2 regions of the Streptomyces sp. NA02950 genome follow, and region 2 is predicted to be linked to the other one. Evidence: riboswitches for the same ligand, from Rfam matches in the RefSeq annotation. Region 2 holds a riboswitch; the other holds the start of a gene.
What was found. A riboswitch is a leader RNA that binds a small molecule or an ion and turns the genes downstream of it on or off. The one in region 2 is predicted to bind S-adenosylmethionine.
Positions count from the first base shown of each region.

Region 1: another riboswitch for S-adenosylmethionine. It lies ahead of thrC (threonine synthase); the one in region 2 lies ahead of HUT19_RS29850 (aminotransferase class V-fold PLP-dependent enzyme).

Region 1 covers NZ_CP054916.1:5,305,061-5,316,256, forward strand. The annotation lists gene otsB (trehalose-phosphatase) at 1-326, shown strand, start outside; partial or broken gene HUT19_RS23275 (trehalose-phosphatase) at 426-566, shown strand; gene HUT19_RS23280 (trehalose-6-phosphate synthase) at 722-2,182, opposite strand; gene HUT19_RS23285 (glucosyl-3-phosphoglycerate synthase) at 2,305-3,252, opposite strand; SAM riboswitch class I at 3,459-3,599, shown strand; gene thrC (threonine synthase) at 3,617-4,933, shown strand; gene HUT19_RS23295 (MoaD/ThiS family protein) at 4,930-5,208, shown strand; gene HUT19_RS23300 (cold-shock protein) at 5,616-5,822, shown strand; gene groL (chaperonin GroEL) at 6,488-8,113, shown strand; gene murQ (N-acetylmuramic acid 6-phosphate etherase) at 8,314-9,258, opposite strand; gene HUT19_RS23315 (MurR/RpiR family transcriptional regulator) at 9,353-10,282, opposite strand; gene HUT19_RS23320 (hypothetical protein) at 10,409-10,765, shown strand; gene HUT19_RS23325 (DUF4031 domain-containing protein) at 10,765-11,067, shown strand; gene HUT19_RS23330 (Cmx/CmrA family chloramphenicol efflux MFS transporter) at 11,189-11,196, opposite strand, start outside.
Region 2 covers NZ_CP054916.1:6,788,695-6,799,890, forward strand. The annotation lists gene HUT19_RS29805 (cytochrome c oxidase subunit 4) at 1-136, shown strand, start outside; gene HUT19_RS29810 (Ig-like domain-containing protein) at 281-1,531, shown strand; gene HUT19_RS29815 (hypothetical protein) at 1,581-1,982, opposite strand; gene HUT19_RS29820 (heme-copper oxidase subunit III) at 2,182-2,802, shown strand; gene HUT19_RS29825 (c-type cytochrome) at 2,872-3,681, shown strand; gene HUT19_RS29830 (ubiquinol-cytochrome c reductase iron-sulfur subunit) at 3,678-4,736, shown strand; gene HUT19_RS29835 (cytochrome bc complex cytochrome b subunit) at 4,733-6,370, shown strand; gene HUT19_RS29840 (IS30 family transposase) at 6,827-7,867, shown strand; gene trpD (anthranilate phosphoribosyltransferase) at 8,101-9,174, shown strand; SAM riboswitch class IV at 9,270-9,387, shown strand; gene HUT19_RS29850 (aminotransferase class V-fold PLP-dependent enzyme) at 9,589-10,986, shown strand; gene HUT19_RS29855 (Lrp/AsnC family transcriptional regulator) at 11,158-11,196, opposite strand, start outside.

The DNA.
Region 1 (11,196 bases), 1.5 Mb from region 2:
TGGCCGAACGCCACGGGCTGATCGTCGAACCCGGCCGCCTGGTGCTGGAACTGCGCCCGCCCGGTATGGACAAGGGCGTCGCCCTCACCGACCACATCCGCGCCACCGGCGCCGACACCGTCCTCTACGCGGGCGACGACCTCGGCGACCTGGCCGCGTTCGCGGCCGTGGAGCGGCTGCGGGACGAGGGCGTCCGCGGCGTCCTGGTGTGCAGCGGCAGCACGGAGGTGACCGAACTGGCCGCCCGCGCGGACCTGGTGGTCAACGGCCCGTCGGGCGTGGTGTCCCTGCTGGACGCCCTGGCGACCGCTGCGACCAGGCCGTAGCCGGGCCGCGTTGCGGGGAGCTGCCGCTCCCGCTCCCTGCGCCGGGGGGTGCGTGGCACCGGACGTGGGGCCGGGCCTACGCGGGTGGGGCCGGGCCAAGAGGGCGTCCGCGGCGTCCTGGTGTGCAGCGGCAGCACGGAGGTGACCGAACTGGCCGCCCGCGCGGACCTGGTGGTCAACGGCCCGTCGGGCGTGGTGTCCCTGCTGGACGCCCTGGCGACCGCTGCGACCAGGCCGTAGCCGGGCCGCGTTGCGGGGAGCTGCCGCTCCCGCTCCCTCCGCCGGGCGGTGCGTGGCACCGGACGTGGGGCCGGGCCTACGCGGGTGGGACCGGGCCATACGGACAGCGGTGTCCGCGGCTGGCGGCCGCACGGCGAGCCGGCGGCCCGCGCGGGCTATGCCTCCAGGGCCCTCAGCTGCGCCAGGAACCACTTCTGCGGGGGGAGCGCCGTGGCTGCCGCGGCCAGGCGTTTGGTGCGGTCGGTGCGTTCGGCGTCGCCCATCCGCAGGGCCTCGTCCAGCGCCGCCGCCGTGCCCTCCACGTCGTACGGGTTCACCACGAGCGCGTCCTCGCCCAGCTCCGCGCAGGCCCCCGCCTCGCGCGACAGCACCAGCGCGCAGCCCTGCTCGGAGACGACCGGCACCTCCTTGGCGACCAGGTTCATCCCGTCCCGGATCGGGTTGACCAGCGCCACGTCGGCCAGCCGGTAGGCGGCGAGCGAGCGGGCGAAGTCGTCCTTCACATGGAGGGCGACCGGCTGCCAGCCCTCCGTGCCGAACTCCGCGTTGATCTCGTCCGCGACCGCCTGGACCCGTGCCGTGTAGTCGCGGTAGACCGCGAGGTCCTGGCGCGAGGGGTAGGCGAACGCCACGTGGACCACGCGCCGGCGCCACTCGGGGTGGGTCTCCAGCAGCCGCCGGTAGGCCAGCAGCCCCCGCACGATGTTCTTGGACAGCTCGGTGCGGTCCACCCGGACGATCGTCTTCCGGCCGGGGCCGATCTGCGCCCGCAGCGCGGTGAGCCGTTCGTCCACGTCCGCCGCGCGCGACCGCTCCCGCAGGAACTCCGCGTCCGCGCCCAGGCCGTGCACCCCGAGCCGGGTCTCCCGCCCCTCGAACCGCACCGCCGTGGCCGCGCCGCCGCCGTCCCGGACGATCTCGGCGCCCAGCACCACCGCACAGCAGTCGGCGAAGGCCGCGGCCCAGCGCTCGGTGAGGAACGCCGCGCGGTCGCCGCCGAGGATGCCGCGCAGCACCGCCTCCGCCACCTCGTCCGGCAGCAGCCGGTAGTAGTCCGGCGGGGCCCACGGGGTGTGCGAGAAGTGGCCGATCCGCAGATCGGGACGGCGTGCTCGCAGCAGCCCCGGCACCAGCGCCAGGTGGTAGTCCTGCACCAGCACCACCGCGCCCTCGGCCGCCTCCTGGGCGAGCGCGTCCGCGAAGGCCGTGTTGTACGTCTCGAAGGCCGCCCACTGGGCGGCGGACCCGGCGTCGAAGACCGGCTCCACCGGGGTCTGGTAGAGCAGGTGGTGGACGAACCACAACACCGAGTTGGCCACGCCGTTGTACGCGGCGGCGAACACATCCGGCGCGATGTCCAGCATCCGCACCTGCTGCCCGCCGGTGTCGGCGGTGTCCAGATGGCCGGTCCCGGCGCGCCGGGCGGCCTCCCGGTCGCCGTCGCCGAGGGCCGAGCACACCCACACCGCCCCGGCGTCCGGGCCGATCGCGCTGAGGCCGGAGACCAGCCCGCCGCCGCCGCGCTTGGCGGTGAGCGAGCCGTCCTCGCCCAGCGCGTACGAGACCGGGCCGCGGTTGGAGGCGACGAGGATCTGGGCAGTGCGGGGGGCAGCCATGTCGCGAGCCTAGCCATCGGGCGCCGCGCGCAAACGTGCGTGCGGTTTCTCGGCCCGTAGGGCGTACGTGCCCCGGTGGCCGGGCGTCCCCGGTGGCCCCACTGCCTCGCCGGCCCGGCGGCCTAGGCCGCCCGCCGCTCCGCGTACTCCGGGATCTCGATCATCGGCGGCCGCTCCTCGGTGTCCACGGCCGACGTCCGCGGCTCGAAGCCGTTCTCGCCCCGGTCGAACTGAGTCAGCCGCGGCCGCACCAGATGGCCGCGGGCCAGCCGCAGCTGCGCCGTGCGGTAGATGGCCGCCGCCATCCGGCCCAGCGCCTGCCCGTCCTGGTGGCGGTGCTTGCGCACGCCGATGTCCACCTGGGCCAGCGCGTCGAGGCCGACCGTGTGCAGTGAGTCCACCAGCAGCCCCAGCTCCACCCCGTACCCCACGGGGAACGGCAGCCGCTCCAGCAGCGAGCGCCGGGCCGCGTACTCGCCGCCCAGCGGCTGGACGAATCCGGCCAGCAGCGGCCAGTGCAGATTCAGCAGCGGACGGGCGACCAGCTCGGTGACCCGGCCGCCCTGACCGGCCGTGTCACCGAGCGGCCGGTCGTACATGCCCTTGACCAGCTGCACCTCCGGGTCGGTCAGCAGCGGACCGACGATCCCGGAGACGAAGCGCGCGTCGAACTCCCGCAGATCGGCGTCGATGAAGCAGACGATCTCGCCGCTGGTGGCCAGCAGGGAACGCCACAGCACCTCACCCTTGCCCGGCAGCGCGGGCAGCCGCGGCAGCAGGGAGTCCCGGGGCACCACGGCCGCACCGGCCGCCGCGGCGACCTCCGCGGTGCGGTCGGTGGAGCCGGAGTCCAGCACCACCAGCTCATCCACGAGCGGCGCCGCCTCACCCATCAGTTCACGGCGGATCACCGCGGCGATCTTCCCGACCGTCGCTTCCTCGTTCAGCGCGGGCAGCACTACGCTCACCGTGCTGCCCGTGTCGCGCTTGGCGGCCAGCAGACGGTCCAGCGGACGGTCGTCGGCCGACCAGGAGCGGTGCTCCAGCCAGCGCTCCACCTCATCCAGCACCTGTCTGTCTCCCTGCTGCAGTGACCACGGGTGATCACCAGTGATCGCCGCTGTGATCCATCTCGCGCTTCGGACGGCTGTCTCAACCCTCCGGGCCTTCGGTTACAGTCTTGAACAACGCGTATGACCGTCATATGTCGGGGTCGGCCCGGCCGGGTGGCGATCATCACGTGGACAAACGGCCGGGCCCGCGCCCGGTGCCATACCGCTCATCCAGAGGGGCAGAGGGAACGGCCCGTTGAAGCCCCGGCAACCCTCCAGCTGGTCTCGTTCTCGCAGCGAGGCTCCCAGCTCGGGAAGGTGCCAATTCCGGCTCGTGGCGAAATGCGTCCCGAGGAAGATGAGGAGAAAGGGCCTCGCCTCCATGGCTGTGCAATCCGTCGAAAGCTCAACCACTTCCCCCGCCGCTTCCCCGGCGTCCGCGTCGACCACGCCTCCCTTCGGCCCCGCCGTGGCGCTGTCCTGTCGCGAATGCGGTGAGCGCTTCGATCTCGGCCCGATCTTCGCCTGTGCGGCGTGTTTCGGCCCCCTCGAAATCGCGTATGAGCTGCCGACCGGCGACCCGGAGGGGCTGCGCCGGCGCATCGAGGCCGGTCCGAACAACATCTGGCGCTATGCCCCGCTCCTTCCGGTCCCGGCGGACGTGGCGGACACACCCAGCCTGAATCCAGGGTTCACCAAGCTGGTCAAGGCCGACAACCTCGCCCGTGAGCTCGGTGTCACCGGTGAGCTGCACATCAAGGACGACTCCGGCAACCCGACCCACTCCTTCAAGGACCGGGTCGTCGCCATCGCCGTCCAGGCCGCCCGTGCCTTCGGCTTCACCACTCTGTCCTGCTCCTCCACCGGCAACCTCGCGGGCGCGGTCGGCGCCGCGGCCGCCCGCGCGGGCTTCCGCTCCTGCGTCTTCATCCCGCACGACCTGGAGGCGGGCAAGGTCGTCATGGCCGCCGTCTACGGCGGTGACCTGGTCGGCATCGAGGGCACGTACGACGACGTCAACCGCTTCTGCAGCGAGCTGATCGGCGACCCGGCGGGCGAGGGCTGGGGCTTCGTCAACGTCAATCTGCGGCCGTACTACGGCGAGGGCTCCAAGACCCTGGCCTACGAGATCTGCGAGCAGCTCGGCTGGCGGCTGCCGGACCAGATCGTCATCCCGATCGCCTCGGGCTCCCAGCTCACCAAGATCGACAAGGGTCTGAAGGAGCTGATCGCCCTCGGTCTGGTCGAGGACAAGCCCTACAAGATCTTCGGTGCCCAGGCCGAAGGCTGCTCCCCGGTCTCCGCCGCGTTCAAGGCCGGTCATGACGTGGTGCGTCCGCAGAAGCCGGACACCATCGCCAAGTCGCTGGCCATCGGCAACCCGGCGGACGGCCCGTACGTCCTGGACATCGCGCGGCGCACCGGCGGTGCCGTGGAGGACGTCACCGACGAGCAGATCGTCGACGCCATCAAGCTGCTGGCCCGCACCGAGGGGATCTTCGCGGAGACCGCGGGCGGCGTCACCGTCGGCGTGACGAAGAAGCTGATCGAGGACGGGCTCCTCGACCCGGCTCTGACGACCGTCGTCCTCAACACCGGCGACGGCCTCAAGACCCTCGACGCGGTGGCCCCCACCACGGGCCCCTCCGCCACCATCCGCCCCACCCTTGACTCGTTCCGAGAGGCTGGCCTCGTATGAGTGTTAATGTCCGAATCCCGACCATCCTCCGCACCTACACCGGCGGCCAGGCCGAGGTCAGCGCCGAGGGTGGGACCCTCGCCGAGGTCCTGGCGGACCTGGAGAAGAACCACCAGGGCATTTCCGCCCGCGTCCTGGACGACACCGGCAAGCTGCGCCGCTTCGTGAACGTCTACGTCAACGACGACGACGTGCGCTTCGCGGACGGCCTGGCCACGGCCACGCCGGACGGCGCCGGGGTCTCGATCATCCCGGCGGTCGCGGGCGGCTGCTGACCCCCGATCACCTCCTCACCATCGGAATCGCCTCGTCCGGAGAAAAACGGACGGGGCGATTCCATGTGTGGAACCGCGATACAGTTGGCCAGATTCCGAACCGGCCGGAGGCTGGAACCGCATACGGAACTCGTCAAGTTGTGCGCGAAATGTAAGCATGATTTGTCGGGTTGGTGTCCTATGTCCGGCCCGAGTTGCCCCACATTCGTGAGAATCCTTCACTTCTGGGCCAACGGCCGTCCCCAGAATTCTCGTCCGATTGACCTGTTGCAGAGGGCGTTGGGACGGATACATTCAGCGGCGGTCGACGCGTTCCGGCGCACACCCTCCTGACCGGGGGGTGAGGTCTGACCCGGGTCCGCGGAGTGCGGTCCTGCGCAAAAGGGCCAGCAATAGGGGAGTTAGGAATGGCTCAGGGCACCGTCAAGTGGTTCAACGCGGAGAAGGGGTACGGCTTCATCGCGGTCGACGGTGGTGCGGACGTGTTCGTCCACTACAGCGCGATCCAGATGGACGGCTACCGCACCCTCGAGGAAGGCCAGCGGGTGGAGTTCGAAATCTCGCAGGGTCAGAAGGGCCCGCAGGCCGACATGGTCCGCGTGGCCGTTGGCTGACGCGCCGACGCGACGCAGCTGACTGGACTGTCGGAGGGCCCGCACCCCGCACCGGGGGCGCGGGCCCTCTGGCGTCGCCGCCCCTCGCCCGGCCATCGACGCCCTACGGGCGCTTGCGCCCACCCGTCGCCCGACCGCCACCCCCCATCGACGCCCTACGGGCGCTTGCGCCCACCCGTCGCCCGGCCGCCACCCCCCATCGACGCCCTACGGGCGCTTGCGCCCACCCGTCGCCCGGCCGCCACCCCCCATCGACGCCCTACGGGCGCTTGCGCCCACCCGTCGCCCGGCCGCCACCCCCCATCGACGCCCTACGGGCGCTTGCGCCCACCCGTCGCCCGGCCGCCACCCCCCATCGACGCCCTACGGGCGCTTGCGCCCACCCGTCGCCCGGCCGCCACCCCCCATCGACGCCCTACGGGCGCTTGCGCCCACCCGTCGCCCGGCCGCCACCCCCCATCGACGCCCTACGGGCGCTTGCACTCTCATGGGTCGAGTGCTAATCATTGGCGTTAGCACTCTGAGAGTGAGAGTGACAGAAGGACCGGGTCGGTGAGGCCCGCCAATGCCATACGGGGCAAGGAACCGTACGGCAGGCAGGCCGTCCGTCGCGGGCGCCAGCGCGGTCCGGAGCAATCCACCCCGTCTTGGGAGGACCACTTCACATGGCCAAGATCATCGCGTTCGACGAGGAGGCGCGGCGCGGCCTCGAGCGCGGGATGAACCAGCTCGCCGACGCCGTCAAGGTCACCCTCGGCCCCAAGGGCCGCAACGTCGTCCTCGAGAAGAAGTGGGGCGCCCCCACGATCACCAACGATGGTGTGTCCATCGCCAAGGAGATCGAGCTCGAGGACGCGTACGAGAAGATCGGCGCCGAGCTGGTCAAGGAGGTCGCGAAGAAGACGGACGACGTCGCCGGTGACGGCACGACGACCGCGACCGTCCTCGCCCAGGCGCTGGTCAAGGAGGGCCTCCGCAACGTTGCCGCGGGCGCCAACCCGATGGCCCTCAAGCGCGGCATCGAGAAGGCCGTCGAGGCCGTCTCCGCCCAGCTGCTCGAGCAGGCCAAGGACGTGGAGACCAAGGAGCAGATCGCCTCCACCGCCTCCATCTCCGCCGCCGACATCCAGATCGGTGAGCTCATCGCCGAGGCGATGGACAAGGTCGGCAAGGAAGGCGTCATCACCGTCGAGGAGTCGCAGACCTTCGGGCTCGAGCTCGAGCTCACCGAGGGCATGCGCTTCGACAAGGGCTACATCTCCCCGTACTTCGCGACGGACATGGAGCGTATGGAGGCGTCGCTCGACGACCCGTACATCCTGATCGTCAACTCGAAGATCACCAGCGTGAAGGACCTCCTCCCGCTGCTCGAGAAGGTCATGCAGTCCGGCAAGCCGCTGCTGATCATCGCCGAGGACATCGAGGGCGAGGCCCTGGCGACCCTGGTCGTCAACAAGATCCGTGGCACCTTCAAGTCCGTCGCCGTCAAGGCTCCGGGCTTCGGTGACCGCCGCAAGGCCATGCTCGGTGACATCGCCATCCTCACCGGTGGCACCGTCATCTCCGAGGAGGTCGGCCTCAAGCTGGAGAACGCCGGTCTCGACCTGCTCGGCCGCGCCCGCAAGGTCACCGTCACCAAGGACGAGACCACCATCGTGGACGGCGCCGGCGACACCGACCAGGTGCAGGGCCGCGTCAACCAGATCCGCGCCGAGATCGAGTCCTCGGACTCCGACTACGACCGCGAGAAGCTCCAGGAGCGCCTGGCGAAGCTGGCCGGCGGCGTGGCCGTCATCAAGGCCGGTGCCGCCACCGAGGTCGAGCTCAAGGAGCGCAAGCACCGCATCGAGGACGCGGTGCGCAACGCCAAGGCGGCCGTCGAGGAGGGCATCGTCGCCGGTGGTGGCGTGGCCCTGCTCCAGACCGTGTCGGTCTTCGAGAAGCTGGAGCTCGAGGGCGACGAGGCCACCGGCGCCCAGGCCGTCCGCCTGGCGCTCGAGGCCCCGCTGAAGCAGATCGCGGTCAACGCCGGTCTCGAGGGCGGCGTCGTGGTGGAGAAGGTGCGCAACCTGACCCCGGGCCACGGTCTCAACGCGGCCACCGGCGAGTACGTCGACCTCATCGCCGAGGGCATCATCGACCCGGCCAAGGTCACGCGCTCCGCGCTCCAGAACGCCGCGTCGATCGCCGCGCTGTTCCTGACCACCGAGGCCGTCATCGCCGACAAGCCGGAGAAGGCCGCCGCGGCGGGCGCTCCGGGCGGCATGCCGGGCGGTGACATGGACTTCTGATCGACGATCCCTCGTCGGTCCAACCGTCCTGAACGTCGGGGCGGCACCCTCTCCCAGGGGTGCCGCCCCGACGGCGTTTCTCCGGCCCGTTGTGAAGGGGGCGGGGCTGTGTCGATGTGCGGCTCCGCCGCGTGGGCGCGACCAGCCACGACGCAGCCGCGGAGGCATGACGGCACCTCGCGGCGCTCCCTGCGGAGCGCTTACCGAGCCCGGGCCGCCTCCAGGGCCGCGCGCAGATGGCCGCCCGCCTCACCGAGCAGCTTCTCGGCGGTCGGCGCGTCCACCTCGCCCAGGATGGTGAGGATGGCGTTCTTCGTCTCGCCGTCGGTGGCCGCGAGCGCGCTCTCGATCCGTTCCTCCGGGGCGCCGGTGGCCAGCGAGACGATCCGGCGCGAGCGTGCGCGCAGCTTCTCGTTGGAAGCGCGCACATCGACCATCAGATTCCCGAAGGTCTTGCCCAGCCGGATCATGGTGATGGTCGAGATCATGTTGAGCACCAGCTTCTGGGCGGTGCCCGACTTCAGCCGGGTCGAGCCGGTGACCAGCTCCGGTCCCACCACGATCTCGATCCCGTGGTGGGCCGCCGCGGCGAGCGCCGAGCCCGCGTTGCAGGACAGCCCGACGGTGAGCGCGCCCCTGGACCGGGCGTGCCCGACCGCGCCGACGGCGTACGGGGTGCGGCCGGAGGCCGAGACGCCGACGACCGCGTCGTGCTCGCCCACACCGAGCCGGTCGAGGTCCTCGGCGGCCAGCTCCTTGCTGTCCTCCGCCCCCTCGGCGGAGACCACCATGGCCTCCGGACCGCCCGCGAGCACCCCGAGCACCTGGCCCGGCCGGGTGTTGAAGGTGGGCGGGCACTCGCTCGCGTCGAGCACCCCGAGCCGCCCCGCGGTGCCCGCGCCCGCGTAGATCAGCCGGCCGCCGCGGGCCATCCGGGCGGCGATGTCGTCGATGGCGGCGGCGATGCGGGGGAGCTGGGCGGCGACGGCGGTGGGGACGGTGGCGTCCTCCCCGTTCATGATCCGGGCGATCTCGAGCGTCTCGAGCCGGTCGATCTCGGCGAGTTCGGGGCGGAACGCCTCGGTGGTGAGGGTCTCCAGCTGGGCCCGGAGCTGTACCGGGCCCTGGTCGGCGGCGGAAGTCATGCGAAACGGCTCTTTCCCATAGTCAGCGTGGCGGGGGGTGGGTGGGGTGCGGATGACTCGGGGGTGGCTCGGGGGTCTCTGATACGGGCTGTGGTCAGCGGTGGCCGGGACGAGGATCGTGCCGATGGGCGAGCGCCTCGTACGAGGCGGACAGCGCGGGCGCCGCGGACTCGTACGTACGCTGGGCGACCCCGATGAACAGGCAGTCCACCACCAGCAGCTGACTGGTCCGGCTGGCCATGGCCGCCGGGCGCAGCTCGCTCTCGCGGGCGGTGGAGGTGGTGAGCACGAAGTCCGCGTACTGCGCCACCTCGCCGTCCGGCCGTCCGGTGATCGCGACGGTGGTCGCCCCGCGCTCGAAGGCGGCCCGCAGCGGTTCGATGACGTCCGTGGTGCGCCCCGAGTGGGTGATGGCGATGGCCACGTCGCCCGAGTGGAGCTGCACGGCGTTGGTGACCGCGAGATGCGGATCGGCGTGGGCATGGGCTATCAGCCCGATGCGCAGGAGTTTCTGGACGAGGTCCTGGCCGACCAGGCTCGAGGCGCCCACCCCGTAGACATCGATCCGGCGGGCGGTGGCGAGCGCCGAGACGGCCGCCTCCAGCTGGCTGGTGTCCAGTGCGGCGGCGGTGTCCGCCAGACACTGCTGCTCCTCCTGCGCCAGCTTGGTGACCACATCGGCGATCGGGTCGTCGACCGCGATGTCCGCCGTGACGGCCGGGGCCCGTCCGGCCGCCTGCTGCGCGGCCAGCGCGGCGAGGGCCAGGCGCAGATCGCGGTATCCGGGGTAGCCGAGCAGCCGGGAGGTGCGTACGACGGTGGCTTCGCTGGTACCCGTCCGCTCGGCGAGCCCGGTGACGGTGAGGGCCGCGCAACCGGCCGGATCACCGGCCACCGTCTCGGCGACGCGCTGCATGGAGCGGGTCATGGAGGGAGCCAGCGTACGGACCTTCGCCGCGAGGGCGGCCGGTGCGGGAGCGGGGGCCTCGGACGGGGTGAAAGTTTCCTTCAGCTTACTGCTCACATCTGAAAACTATTTCCGGACATGACGCCCGTCAACCCTCCGGAGCCCCGCCGTCAACCCACCGGCGGAGTGCGACGGAGGGTGATGGGCAGGCACCACGGTGAAGCAAAGGCGACAATGGGAGCCATGAAGCTCGAACACGCACTGCACGCGGCGCGTGCGCTCGTCCTGGCCGATCTCGCGGCGGGAAATGTCGCCCAGGCGGACATCGTGTCGCTGGTCGAGGACGCGATCACGCACCGTCGGTGGTGGGTCGAGCAGTGGCCCGAAGGCGCCGCCTATGTGGCCGGACTGGTCGCCCAGGACGTCCAGGACGCCCTGCTGGAGCGCTACGGCCGCTGGCCGCTGTGCCCCGTCTGCACCGAGGGCGGCGACCTCCACGCGCTGGACGTGGCGCCGGAGTTGGGCGTCGACCCGCACTGGGTGTGCGGCAAGACCGCGGTCGCGGTGGCGCGCGTCGGCTCGCTCGGAACCACCCTCTGATGGCCGTACTGATCGACCCACCGGCCTGGCCGGGCCACGGCCGGATGTGGTCGCACCTGGTGAGCGATGTCTCGTACGACGAGCTCCACGCGTTCGCGTCCCGGATCGGCGCGCCCCGCCGCGGTTTCGACCGCGACCACTACGACGTGCCGAGCGAGCTCTACGAGGCGGCGGTCCGGGCCGGGGCCGAGGAGGTCGGCAGCAAGGAGCTGGTGCGGCGGCTGACGGCGGCGGGCCTGCGCCGCCCGAAGCGGGCGCGGGCCGCGGGGGCGTGGGGGACGCCCCCGCGGCGGGCCCCGTGACGACGGGACGCCTCCGGGACGCGGGACGCACCCGTGGTGAGGGCCCACCGGCAGGTCATTCCCACCGGGGGACACCCTGGCCGGTAGGGAACCCTCGCCCGCGAGGGAACGACGGCGCGCGTCAGCGCG
Region 2 (11,196 bases):
GGGCTTCGGTGGCGCCCTGGCCTTCCTGGGCGTGATCTTCGGCTGGTGGCTGCTGTACTTCTCCGCCCCGATCATCATGGTCGGTCTGTTCGGCTGGGTCTTCGAGTACTACCGCGGTGAGAACCAGAACCAGTAGCCGTTCCCCGTACCGGCTGAACACGGGCCCGGACACCTCCAGGAGGTGTCCGGGCCCGTGCGCGTCTTCCGGGCACTCCGGGGGGTGTCACTCCGGTGCTTCACTCCGCGCGCAACCCCCGGCGGCCGTTCATAGCGTGTGTCCATGAGCCACACATCGCGATCACCTCGAACCCGGGCGGTGCTCACCTGCACCCTGCTGGTGGCGTCGCTGATAGCGGGACTCAGCGGCTGCGGGGGCCCTTCCGGCAACCCGCTGTCCGCCAAGCCGTACGACGCCGCCGACCAGATCTCGTTCAGCGGCGCCGGGGAAAACCACAAGGCCGATCCGGACAAGCCACTGGAAGTGACGTCCAAGGGCGACGACGGCCGGATCACGGACGTCACCGCCACTGACGCCGCGGGACGCTATGTGCGGGGCGAGCTGACCGACGACGGCAGCCGCTGGCGCAGCACCGTGCCGCTGGCCGCCGGAGCCCACTACACGCTCCGGGTGAGCACGGAGGACTCCAACGGGGCCCCCGGCCGTCGGACCATCTACTTCACCACCAGCTCTGCCCGCAAGCTGCTGAAGGTCACCTTCGGGCCCAAGGCGGGGGAGTACGGGGTCGGGCAGCCGGTCACCGCCAAGCTGAGCCGGGCGGTGAAGGACCCCTCGGCCCGGGCCGTGGTGGAGCGTGCGCTGAAGGTCGATTCCCAGCCCGCGGTGGACGGTGTCTGGCACTGGGTGGACAGCAAGACCCTGCACTACCGTCCGCAGGACTACTGGCCCGCCCACGCCACCATCAATGTGCACTCCAACCTGAAGGGCATCAGGATCGGCGGCGGGCTCTACGGCGGTGACGCCAAGTCGCTGAAGCTGACCACCGGTGACCGTATCGAGGCCCTCACCGACTCCGGTACCCACCAGATGACGGTGAAGCGCAACGGCGTGCCGATCCGGACCATCCCGATCACCACCGGTATGCCCGGATTCGACACCCGTAACGGCACCAAGGTGATCCTCGCCAAGGAGTCCGCGGTACGGATGACCGGCGCCAGTATCGGCCTCGGCAACTCCTACGACCTGATGGTGTACTGGGCGGCCCGGGTCACCTGGAGCGGTGAGTACGTCCACGCCGCACCGTGGTCCACCGGATCCCAGGGCGTGGCCAACGTCAGCCACGGCTGCACCGGTATGAGTACGGAGAACGCCCAGTGGTTCTTCAACACCGTGCGACTCGGCGATGTCGTCAAGGTCGTGAACAGCAATGGCGCCGATATGACGACGTTCGACAACGGCTACGGCGACTGGAACATGGCCTGGAACGACTGGCGTCAGGGCAGTGCCCTCGCCGCCGGTCAGCGGGACGGCGCGACCCCGGCCGACTCGGCCCGGCTCCGGCCCCAGGTGTGACGGTGGCGACAGCCGTGACCGCCGCGCGACCGCCAGGAGACCCCTGCGGTCAGGCGCTCACGGCCAGCCGCTTGCGGAGCAGTCCGGCCAGCGCGTCCGTCAGGGCCACCGGGTCCACCGGATGGGTCACGGCGGCCTCCGCACGGCTCCAGGTGGCCAGCCAGGCGTCCTGCGGGCGGCCGATGAGCAGCAGCACCGGCGGACAGCGGAAGACCTCGTCCTTGATCTGCCGGCAGACGCCCATCCCGCCCGCGGGCACCGCCTCGCCGTCCAGCACACAGACGTCGATACCGCCCTCCTCCAGCGCCGTCAGCACGGCGGGGAGGGTCGCGCACTCCACGAATTCCACCGGGGGCACATCGGCCGCGGGCCGCCGTCCGACGGCGAGCCGCACCTGCTCGCGGGTGCTCGCGTCGTCGCTGTAGACCAGCACCGTGGCGGTAGGCCGCATCGTGTCCTCCGGATGAACTAAGTGATCCGCTGGGCTCCTGTGGCGGATGCTACTCCGGTACAGCCGCCCGGAGGAGGGGGCGTACAGATCTCTACCCCCTTCGGGGGACTGCCCGGAGGGGCCCCGACGAGCAGGGCCGATGGCCTTGACACTCCGAACGGTACCCCCGGGAGTGAGGGCTGGATAAGCGACCGACATAATGTCGGTCGTGGCGACAGCAACAGCAGTAGATACCGGGCACGCGCACCCGTCGGTCAACCGGCCGAACCTCACCAGCGTCGGAACCATCATCTGGCTGAGTTCCGAGCTGATGTTCTTCGCGGCCCTCTTCGCGATGTACTTCACCCTGCGATCGGTGACCGGAGCCGAGCACTGGAAGGAAATGGCGTCCGCGCTGAACTTCCCGTTCTCCGCGACGAACACCACGATCCTGGTGCTCTCCTCCCTCACCTGCCAGCTCGGTGTCTTCGCTGCCGAGCGCGGCGACGTGAAGAAGCTGCGCACCTGGTTCGTGATCACCTTCATGATGGGCGCGATCTTCATCGGCGGTCAGATCTTCGAGTACACCGAACTGGTCAAGCACGAAGGGCTCTCGCTCTCGTCCGACCCGTACGGCTCGGTGTTCTACCTGACCACCGGCTTCCACGGACTGCATGTGACAGGCGGGCTCATCGCCTTCCTGCTGGTCCTGGGCAGGACGTACGCGGCCAAGAGGTTCACCCACCAGCAGGCGACGGCGGCCATCGTCGTGTCCTACTACTGGCACTTCGTCGATGTCGTCTGGATCGGCCTCTTCGCCACGATCTACATGATCAAGTAAGCCGGTCACCGCACCGGAACCACGTCCTTAACAGCATCGACGCAGAAGATCCTGACACCGGGGTAATCCGTGAAAAAGCTCTCCGCACGACGGCGCCATCCGCTGGCTGCGCTCGTCGTCCTACTCTTCGCGCTGGCGGTCACTGGGGGGCTGTACGCCGCGTTCTCGCCGAGCGAGGCGAAGGCTGATGACAGCTCCGCCCAGTCCCTCGCCATCGAGGAGGGCAAGAAGCTCTATGCCGTCGGCTGCGCCAGCTGCCACGGCACGGGCGGTCAGGGGTCCTCCGACGGCCCGAGCCTGGTCGGCGTCGGGTCCGCCGCCGTCGACTTCCAGGTCGGCACCGGCCGGATGCCCGCCCAGCAGCCGGGCGCCCAGATGCCGAAGAAGAAGAAGGTGTACTCGGACGCCGAGATCGAGCAGCTCTCCGCGTACATCGCCTCGCTCGGCGCCGGTCCGGTGACGCCCACCAAGAGCCAGTACAACATCGACGGCGCGGACGTCGCGAAGGGCGGAGAGCTCTTCCGTACCAACTGCGCGCAGTGCCACAACTTCGCCGGCAAGGGCGGTGCCCTGACCAACGGCAAGTATGCGCCCGCCCTCGATGGCGTGAGTCCCAAGCACATCTACGAGGCCATGCAGACCGGCCCGCAGAACATGCCGTCCTTCCCCGACGCCACGCTGCCGGAGAAGAACAAGAAGGACATCATCGCGTACCTCGACACGGTCAACAGCGACAAGACCAAGACCCCCGGTGGCCTTGAGCTCGGCGGGCTCGGCCCGGTCAGCGAGGGCCTGTTCGCCTGGGTCTTCGGCATGGGCGCCCTGATCGTCCTCACCATCTGGGTCGCCGCCCGGACCGCAAAGGCCAAGAAGTCATGAGTAGCCACGAGATTCCAGAAGCAGACGAGCAGCTGCCCGAGAAGCGGGAGTCCGCCGAGGGTGCGGTGGAGGTCGCCGAAGACCCGTTCGCGGACCCGGGGATGCCGCCGCACGAGCACCGCAAGCAGGACATCGACGAGCGGGCCGCCAAGCGCTCCGAGCGCACCGTCGCCCTGCTCTTCACGTCCTCGATGGTGGCCACGATCGCCTTCATCGCCTCGTATGTGGCGATCCCGGTGGACAAGTACGTCTATGTCTTCCCGATCGGTCACATCAGCGCGCTCAACTTCGCGCTCGGCCTGACGCTCGCCATCGCCCTCTTCGGCATCGGCGCGGGCGCGGTCCACTGGGCCCGCACCCTGATGTCCGATGTGGAGATCGCCGACGAGCGTCACCCCATCGCGGCCGGCCCCGAGGTCAAGACCAAGGTCCTGGACGACTTCCGGGCCGGTGCCGCCGAGTCCGGCTTCGGCCGCCGCAAGCTGGCGCGCAACACCCTCTTCGGCGCCCTGGCGCTGGTGCCGCTCTCCGGCCTGGTGCTGCTGCGCGACCTCGGCCCGATGCCCGGCACCAAGCTGCGCCACACCAAGTGGGGCAAGGGCAAGCTGCTGATGAACCAGAACACCATGCAGCCGCTGCGCCCCGAGGACATCGTGGTCGGCTCGCTGACCTTCGCCATGCCCGAGGGCATGGAGGAGGACCAGCACGACTTCCAGACCGAGATCGCCAAGGCCGCCCTGATGCTGGTCCGGCTCCAGCCGGAGAACATCAAGGACAAGCGCGAGCTGGACTGGTCGCACGACGGCATCGTCGCGTTCTCGAAGATCTGCACGCATGTCGGCTGCCCGATCAACCTGTACGAGCAGCAGACCCACCACGTCCTGTGCCCCTGCCACCAGTCGACCTTCGACCTCGCCGACGGTGGCCGAGTGATCTTCGGTCCCGCCGGGCATGCGCTGCCGCAGCTGCGCATCACGGTGAATGGCGAGGGGTACCTCGAAGCCATGGGCGACTTCGCGGAGCCCGTCGGTCCTGCTTTCTGGGAGCGCGGATGAGTACTGGACAGGCCAACGACGCGCAGCGGCGCGGCAAAGCCCCCGCGGGCGAGCGCGTCGCCGACTGGGCCGACAGCCGGCTGGGCATCTACAGCCTGGCCAAGGCCAATATGCGCAAGATCTTCCCGGACCACTGGTCCTTCATGCTGGGTGAGGTCGCGCTCTACAGCTTCATCGTCATCATCCTCACGGGTGTGTATCTGACGCTGTTCTTCCACCCCAGCATGGGAGAGGTCGTCTACCACGGCCCGTACGAGCCCATGCAGGGTGTGCGGATGTCGGAGGCGTTCGCCTCCACGCTCGACATCAGCTTCGAGGTGCGCGGCGGTCTGCTGATCCGGCAGATCCACCACTGGGCCGCGCTGATCTTCCTCGCCGCGATGTTCGTGCACATGATGCGGGTGTTCTTCACCGGCGCGTTCCGCAAGCCGCGTGAGATCAACTGGCTGTTCGGCTTCCTGCTGTTCTTCCTCGGCATGCTGACCGGCTTCACCGGCTACTCGCTCCCCGACGACCTGCTCTCCGGTACCGGTCTGCGGTTCATCGAGGGTGTGTTCCTGTCGGTCCCGGTCGTCGGCACCTACATCACGATGTTCGTGTACGGCGGCGAGTTCCCGGGCACGGACCTGATCGCCCGGCTCTATCCGGTCCACGTCCTGCTGCTGCCGGGCATCATGCTCGGTCTGCTGGTGGCGCACCTGATCCTGGTCTTCTACCACAAGCACACGCAGTACCCGGGGCCCGGAAAGACCAACAAGAACGTGGTCGGCATGCCCCTGCTGCCGGTCTACATGGCCAAGGCGGGCGGCTTCTTCTTCCTGGTCTTCGCCGTGATCGCGGTCCTCTCCGCGGTCGCCACCATCAACCCGATCTGGACCATCGGTCCCTACCGGCCGGATCAGGTGTCCACCGGTGCCCAGCCCGACTGGTACATGGGCTTCGCCGAGGGCCTGGTCCGAGTGATGCCCGGCTGGGAGATCAACGCCTGGGGCCACACGCTCGTCCTGGGTGTGTTCATCCCGATCGTGCTGTTCCCCGTCGTGCTGGTGGCCATGGGCGTCTACCCGTTCATCGAGTCCTGGGTCACCGGCGACAAGCGCGAGCACCACATCCTGGACCGCCCGCGCAACGCCCCGACCCGGACCGCCTTCGGTGTGGCGTGGCTGACCGCGTACTTCGTGATGCTGGTCGGTGGTGGAAACGACCTGTGGGCCACCCACTTCCACCTGTCGATCAACTCCATCACCTGGTTCGTCCGGATCGGCTTCTTCGTCGGCCCGGTGGTCGCCTTCATCGTCACCCGGCGGATCTGCCTCGGCCTCCAGCGCCGCGACCGCGACAAGGTGCTGCACGGCCGTGAGACCGGCATCATCAAGCGGCTGCCGCACGGTGAGTTCGTCGAGGTCCATGAGCCGCTCTCGCAGGAGCAGCTGCACACGCTGACCCAGCACGACCAGCCCAAGCCGTTCGAGGTCGGGCCGGCGGTCGACGAGAACGGTGTCGCGCGGAAGATAAAGCGTTCGGACAAGCTCCGCTCGAAGCTCTCCAAGAGCTACTACGGCGAGAACAACGTGATTCCGAAGCCGACCCGCGAGGAGTACCAGGAGATCACCAGCGGCCACGGCCACCACTGATCCCTTCGGTACACCGCTGACGCCACCCACAACCAGGGCCCCGGCCCGGACCTTGGGTTCTAACGGTCCTCGCAACACCCGCGATCTGTGGGAGTTGCGAGGACCGTGGCCGTTGGACGGGATGATCTTGCGGGGTTGAGGGAGCGTTTCCTTGCGCGGCTGGATGCCGTGGGGAACGTGACCGTGGTGGCGCGTGAGCTGGGGGTGAACCGGAACACTGCCTTCGGCTGGGCCCGAAAGGCCGGACGGACCTCGGTGCGCCTGCCTCGGCGGCACCCCGGGCGCGACGAGTACGAGCGGCTTCGGGCCGCCGGTGTCGCACGTCGGGTGGCGGCCCTGCAGGTCGGGGTGAACGAGCGCACGGCCAAGGACTGGGACTGGGGCGTCAAGAAGACCGGCACCACGCGCACTTACGCTGACGGCCGCCGTGTCGACTACAGCACCGGGACCGTCACGATGTGCGGTGTGACCACGGCACCGGTGGGCCTGACGGCCCTGGAGAAGCAGCTTCACCCGCGGTTCCTAGCGCTCGCCGAGCGCGAGAAGATCCGCGATCTGCGCGCGGCGGGGCAGTCGCTGAGGGCGATCGGACGGGTCCTGGGACGGCCGGCGAGCACCATCAAGCGGGAGATCGACGCGAACTCGGGCAGCGAGGGCTACCAGCCCTACGCCGCCCACCGGGCAGCGGCAGCGCGCAGACCCCGGCCCAAGGAGCGCAAACTGCTGCGCGAGGGACGGCTGCGCCGCTTCGTCCGGGACGGACTGCGCCAGCGGTGGTCACCGGCACAGATCTGCCACGCTCTACGGAGAGAGCATCCCGACGACGAGAGCATGCGGGTGAGCGTGGAGACGGTCTACCAGGCACTGTATTTCCAGGCCCGCGGCGGCCTGAAGCGGGAAGTGCAGGCCGCCATCCGTTCCGGCCGGACCCGCCGCAAACCGCGCCGGGACTCCCAGCGGCGCACGCCCCGGTTCATCGACCCGATGGTGATGATCAGCGACCGTCCCGCCGACGTCGAGGACCGGGCCGTGCCCGGTCACTGGGAAGGCGACCTGATCATCGGCGCGGGCGGGCGCTCCGCGATCGCCACCCTGGTCGAGCGCAGCACCCGTTACACCCTGCTGGTCCATCTGCCGGGCGGGGCCCACGACGCCGAGACCGTCCGCGACGGCCTCGTTGCCACGATCCAGACCCTGCCCGCCCACCTGCGCGGCTCCCTCACCTGGGACCAGGGCAGCGAGATGGCACGCCACAAGCAGTTCAGCATGGCCACCGGCATGCCCGTCTACTTCTGCGACCCCGCCAGCCCCTGGCAACGCGGCTCGAACGAGAACACCAACGGCCTCCTGCGCCAGTACTTCCCGAAAGGCACCGACCTCAGCGTCCACAGTCCCGAAGACCTCGAACACGTCGCCCAGGAACTCAACGGCCGCCCACGCAAGACGCTCGGCTGGGATACCCCAGCCGAGCGTCTACGTGATCTACTCACCACCTGAAACCAAGTGGTGTTGCGACGACCCCTTGAATCCAAGGACCGCAACGGTCCGGCCGGGGCCCTGGCCGTTGTGCGACCACGATTGCCCCGGTGGTGTCCGCCATGCGGGCGCGCGGCCTGCTGGGCCGCGGCGCCGATAGGCTAACGGCGGGGCCGGTGCCGCCCGCGCGGACGTTGTCGCGCTGACCCGCGGACCCCCTTTCCCTGCCCACCCCACGGATCCAGGAGCGGACCATGGACGTTGTGACCCCAGCCGGAGGCGACAGCACCGCGATGGCCCGCACCTGGCCGGATGTCCTCACCTCGCTGCTCAGCGGCCAGGACCTCAGCGCCGATGACACCGCCTGGGCCATGGACCGGATCATGCGCGGTGAGGCCACCGACGCCCAGATCGCCGGATTCATCGTCGCGCTGCGGGCCAAGGGCGAGACCGTGGCCGAGGTGTCCGGACTCGTCCGGACCATGTACGAGCACGCCACGGTGATCGAGGTCCCCGGGGACACCGTCGACATCGTCGGCACCGGCGGCGACCGCGCCAGGACCGTCAATATCTCGACGATGTCGGCGCTGGTGGTGGCCGGTACCGGGGCGCGGGTGGTCAAGCACGGCAACCGTGCCTCGTCCTCCGCGAGCGGTGCGTCCGACGTCCTGGAGAAGCTGGGCGTCAATCTCGATCTCACCCCGCGGCGGGTGGTCGAGGTGGCCGAGGAGGCGGGGATCACCTTCTGCTTCGCGGTGAAGTTCCACCCGGCACTGCGGCATGTCGCCGCCGCCCGCCGGGAGCTGGGCATCGCCACCACCTTCAACATCCTCGGCCCGCTCACCAACCCGGCCCGGGTGCGGACCCAGGCGACCGGTGTGGCGGACGCCCGGATGGCGCCCATCGTCGCCGGTGTGCTGGCCGACCGCGGCTCGTCCGCACTGGTCGTCCGGGGCGACGACGGCCTCGACGAGCTCACGGTGACCGCGACCTCCCAGGTGTGGGTGGTGCGGAACGGCACCGTGCGCCAGGAGACCTTCGACCCGCGGGACGTCGGTATCGAACTGGTCCCGGTGGAGGCCCTGCGCGGCGCGGACGCCTCGTACAACGCGGATGTGGCGCGCCGGCTGCTGGCGGGGGAGACCGGCCCGATCCGGGACGCGGTGCTGCTCAACTCGGCGGCCGCGCTGGCCGCGTTGGACCCCGCGCCGGGCGACAGGACGCTCACCGAGCTGATCGGGGAGGGACTGACGCGTGCGGCGGAGTCCATCGACTCGGGGGCGGCGCGGAACGTCCTGGAGCGATGGGTGCGCGCCAGCAACGCGTGAGACCGGCAACGCGTACGTGATCTGCGCGCACCGCTCCTGCCCGGATGCCGGACAGGGGCGGTGCGCCGTTTCTCCGTATGGCATACTCCTGGCCAGGTCACGAGCGACAGCGACTACGGCCCCGGCCCGCTGTCCGGCAACCCTCCGTCCGTGGCGGGGTGCCCCGGGTGATGACCAGGCCGCAGGCAGCGAGGTCTGCGGCAAGCGCGGACCCCTCGCACTAGGGGTCCTGGTGGTCGAGGGAGTTCTTCCGTGACGCAGCGAATGCTTTAGGGCCGGTCGGCCCGTACCCCACACCCTCCGCGCGGTGCCCCCGTTCCGTGCGTTGAGCGATTTTCCACGCCCGCACCGGCGGTGAGCCGCCGGGTCCGTGTGTGACGCATTCACGCTTCCATCCTCCCGGGAGAATTCGCCATGTCCGTGCGCCCTGCCGCCGCCGTCGCCCCCGCCGCCGCTGTCCCCGCCCCCGCCGACGTCTGTGAGCCGCTGCCCGTGCTGGGCGCCGATGTCCGGGTGCCGCTGGTCACCGGCGGCGAGGTGACCTACGCCGCGCTCGACTACGCCGCCAGCGCCCCCGCCCTCCAACGGGTCTGGGACGACATCGCCGCCTACGCCCCGTACTACGGCAGCGTCCACCGCGGCGCCGGCTACCTCTCGCAGCTGTCCACCGATCTGTTCGAGAACAGCCGCGCGGACGTCGCCGCCTTCCTCGGCTGCCGCGCGGACGACCAGGTCGTCTTCACCCGCTCCACCACCGATTCGCTCAATCTGCTGGCCGCTGTGCTGCCGTCCGGCACCGAGGTCTTCGTCTTCGAGACCGAGCACCATGCCTCGCTGCTGCCGTGGGAGCAGCGCGAGGACGTCCGGGTGCGCTACCTCAGTGCGCCGCGCTCCCCGCGGCAGGCCGTGGAGACGCTGGAGCGGGCGCTCGCGGCGCGGGCCGGGGGCCCGGCGCTGGTGTGCGTGACGGGTGCGTCCAACGTGACCGGCGAGCTGTGGCCGGTGCGGGAGCTGGCCGCCGCGGCCCACGCCCACGGCGCCCGTATCGTGCTCGACGCCGCCCAGCTCGCCCCCCACCACCCGGTGGACATCGCGGCGGCGGACGTCGACTGGGTCGCCTTCTCCGGGCACAAGCTGTACGCCCCCTTCGGCGCCGGGGTGCTGGCCGGACGGGCCGACTGGCTCCGCGAGGCCCGCCCGTACCTGGCGGGCGGCGGTGCCAGCCGCAAGGTCGCCCGGCGCGACGACGGCGGGGTGGACGTCGAGTGGCACACCACCGCCGCCCGGCACGAGGCGGGCTCGCCGAACGTCATCGGCGTCTACGCCATCGCCTCCGCCTGCAAGGCGCTGACCGAGGCCGGGTTCGACGGTCTGGTCGCCCGTGAACGGCAGCTGATCGCGGCGGTGCGGGAGGGTCTGGCGGAGGTGCCGGAGGTGCGGGTGCTCTCGCTGTTCGGCGACGACGCCCCGCGGGTGGGCGTGCTGTCGTTCGTGGTGGACGGCTGGAACAGCTCGCACTTCGCGGCCGCGCTCTCCGCGGAGTACGGCATCGGTGTCCGCGACGGCCTCTTCTGCGCCCACCCGCTGGTCCGCACGCTGCTGGGCAGCGAGCCGGAGGAGCCGGGCGAGTGCGGCGCCCCCGAGGCCGCCCCGGGCGAGCGCTCGCTGAACGCGATCCGCGTCAGCTTCGGCGCGGGCACCCCGGACGAGCATGTGGACCGCTTCGTCCGCGCGGTGAAGGAACTGGTCCGCGCGGGCGCCCAGTGGACCTACCGCACCGAGGACGGCCGCTGCGTCCCCGCCCGCGATTGACCCCCACGGGGCCGGTGCCCGCCCCGTCGGCCACCAGCGACTGGGCCGGGGCGCCCTCGGTCCCCCCGCGCCCGCGGCGGGCAGGCCGCCCGCCGTGTCGGCGGCCTGTGGTTCGCGGGAGACCGGACCGGTATCCGGGATCCGGGGCGGAGCCCCGGGGTGTGGGTGGGGCTAGCCGTCGAGGCCGATGGCGAAGGCCGCTTCCAGGTC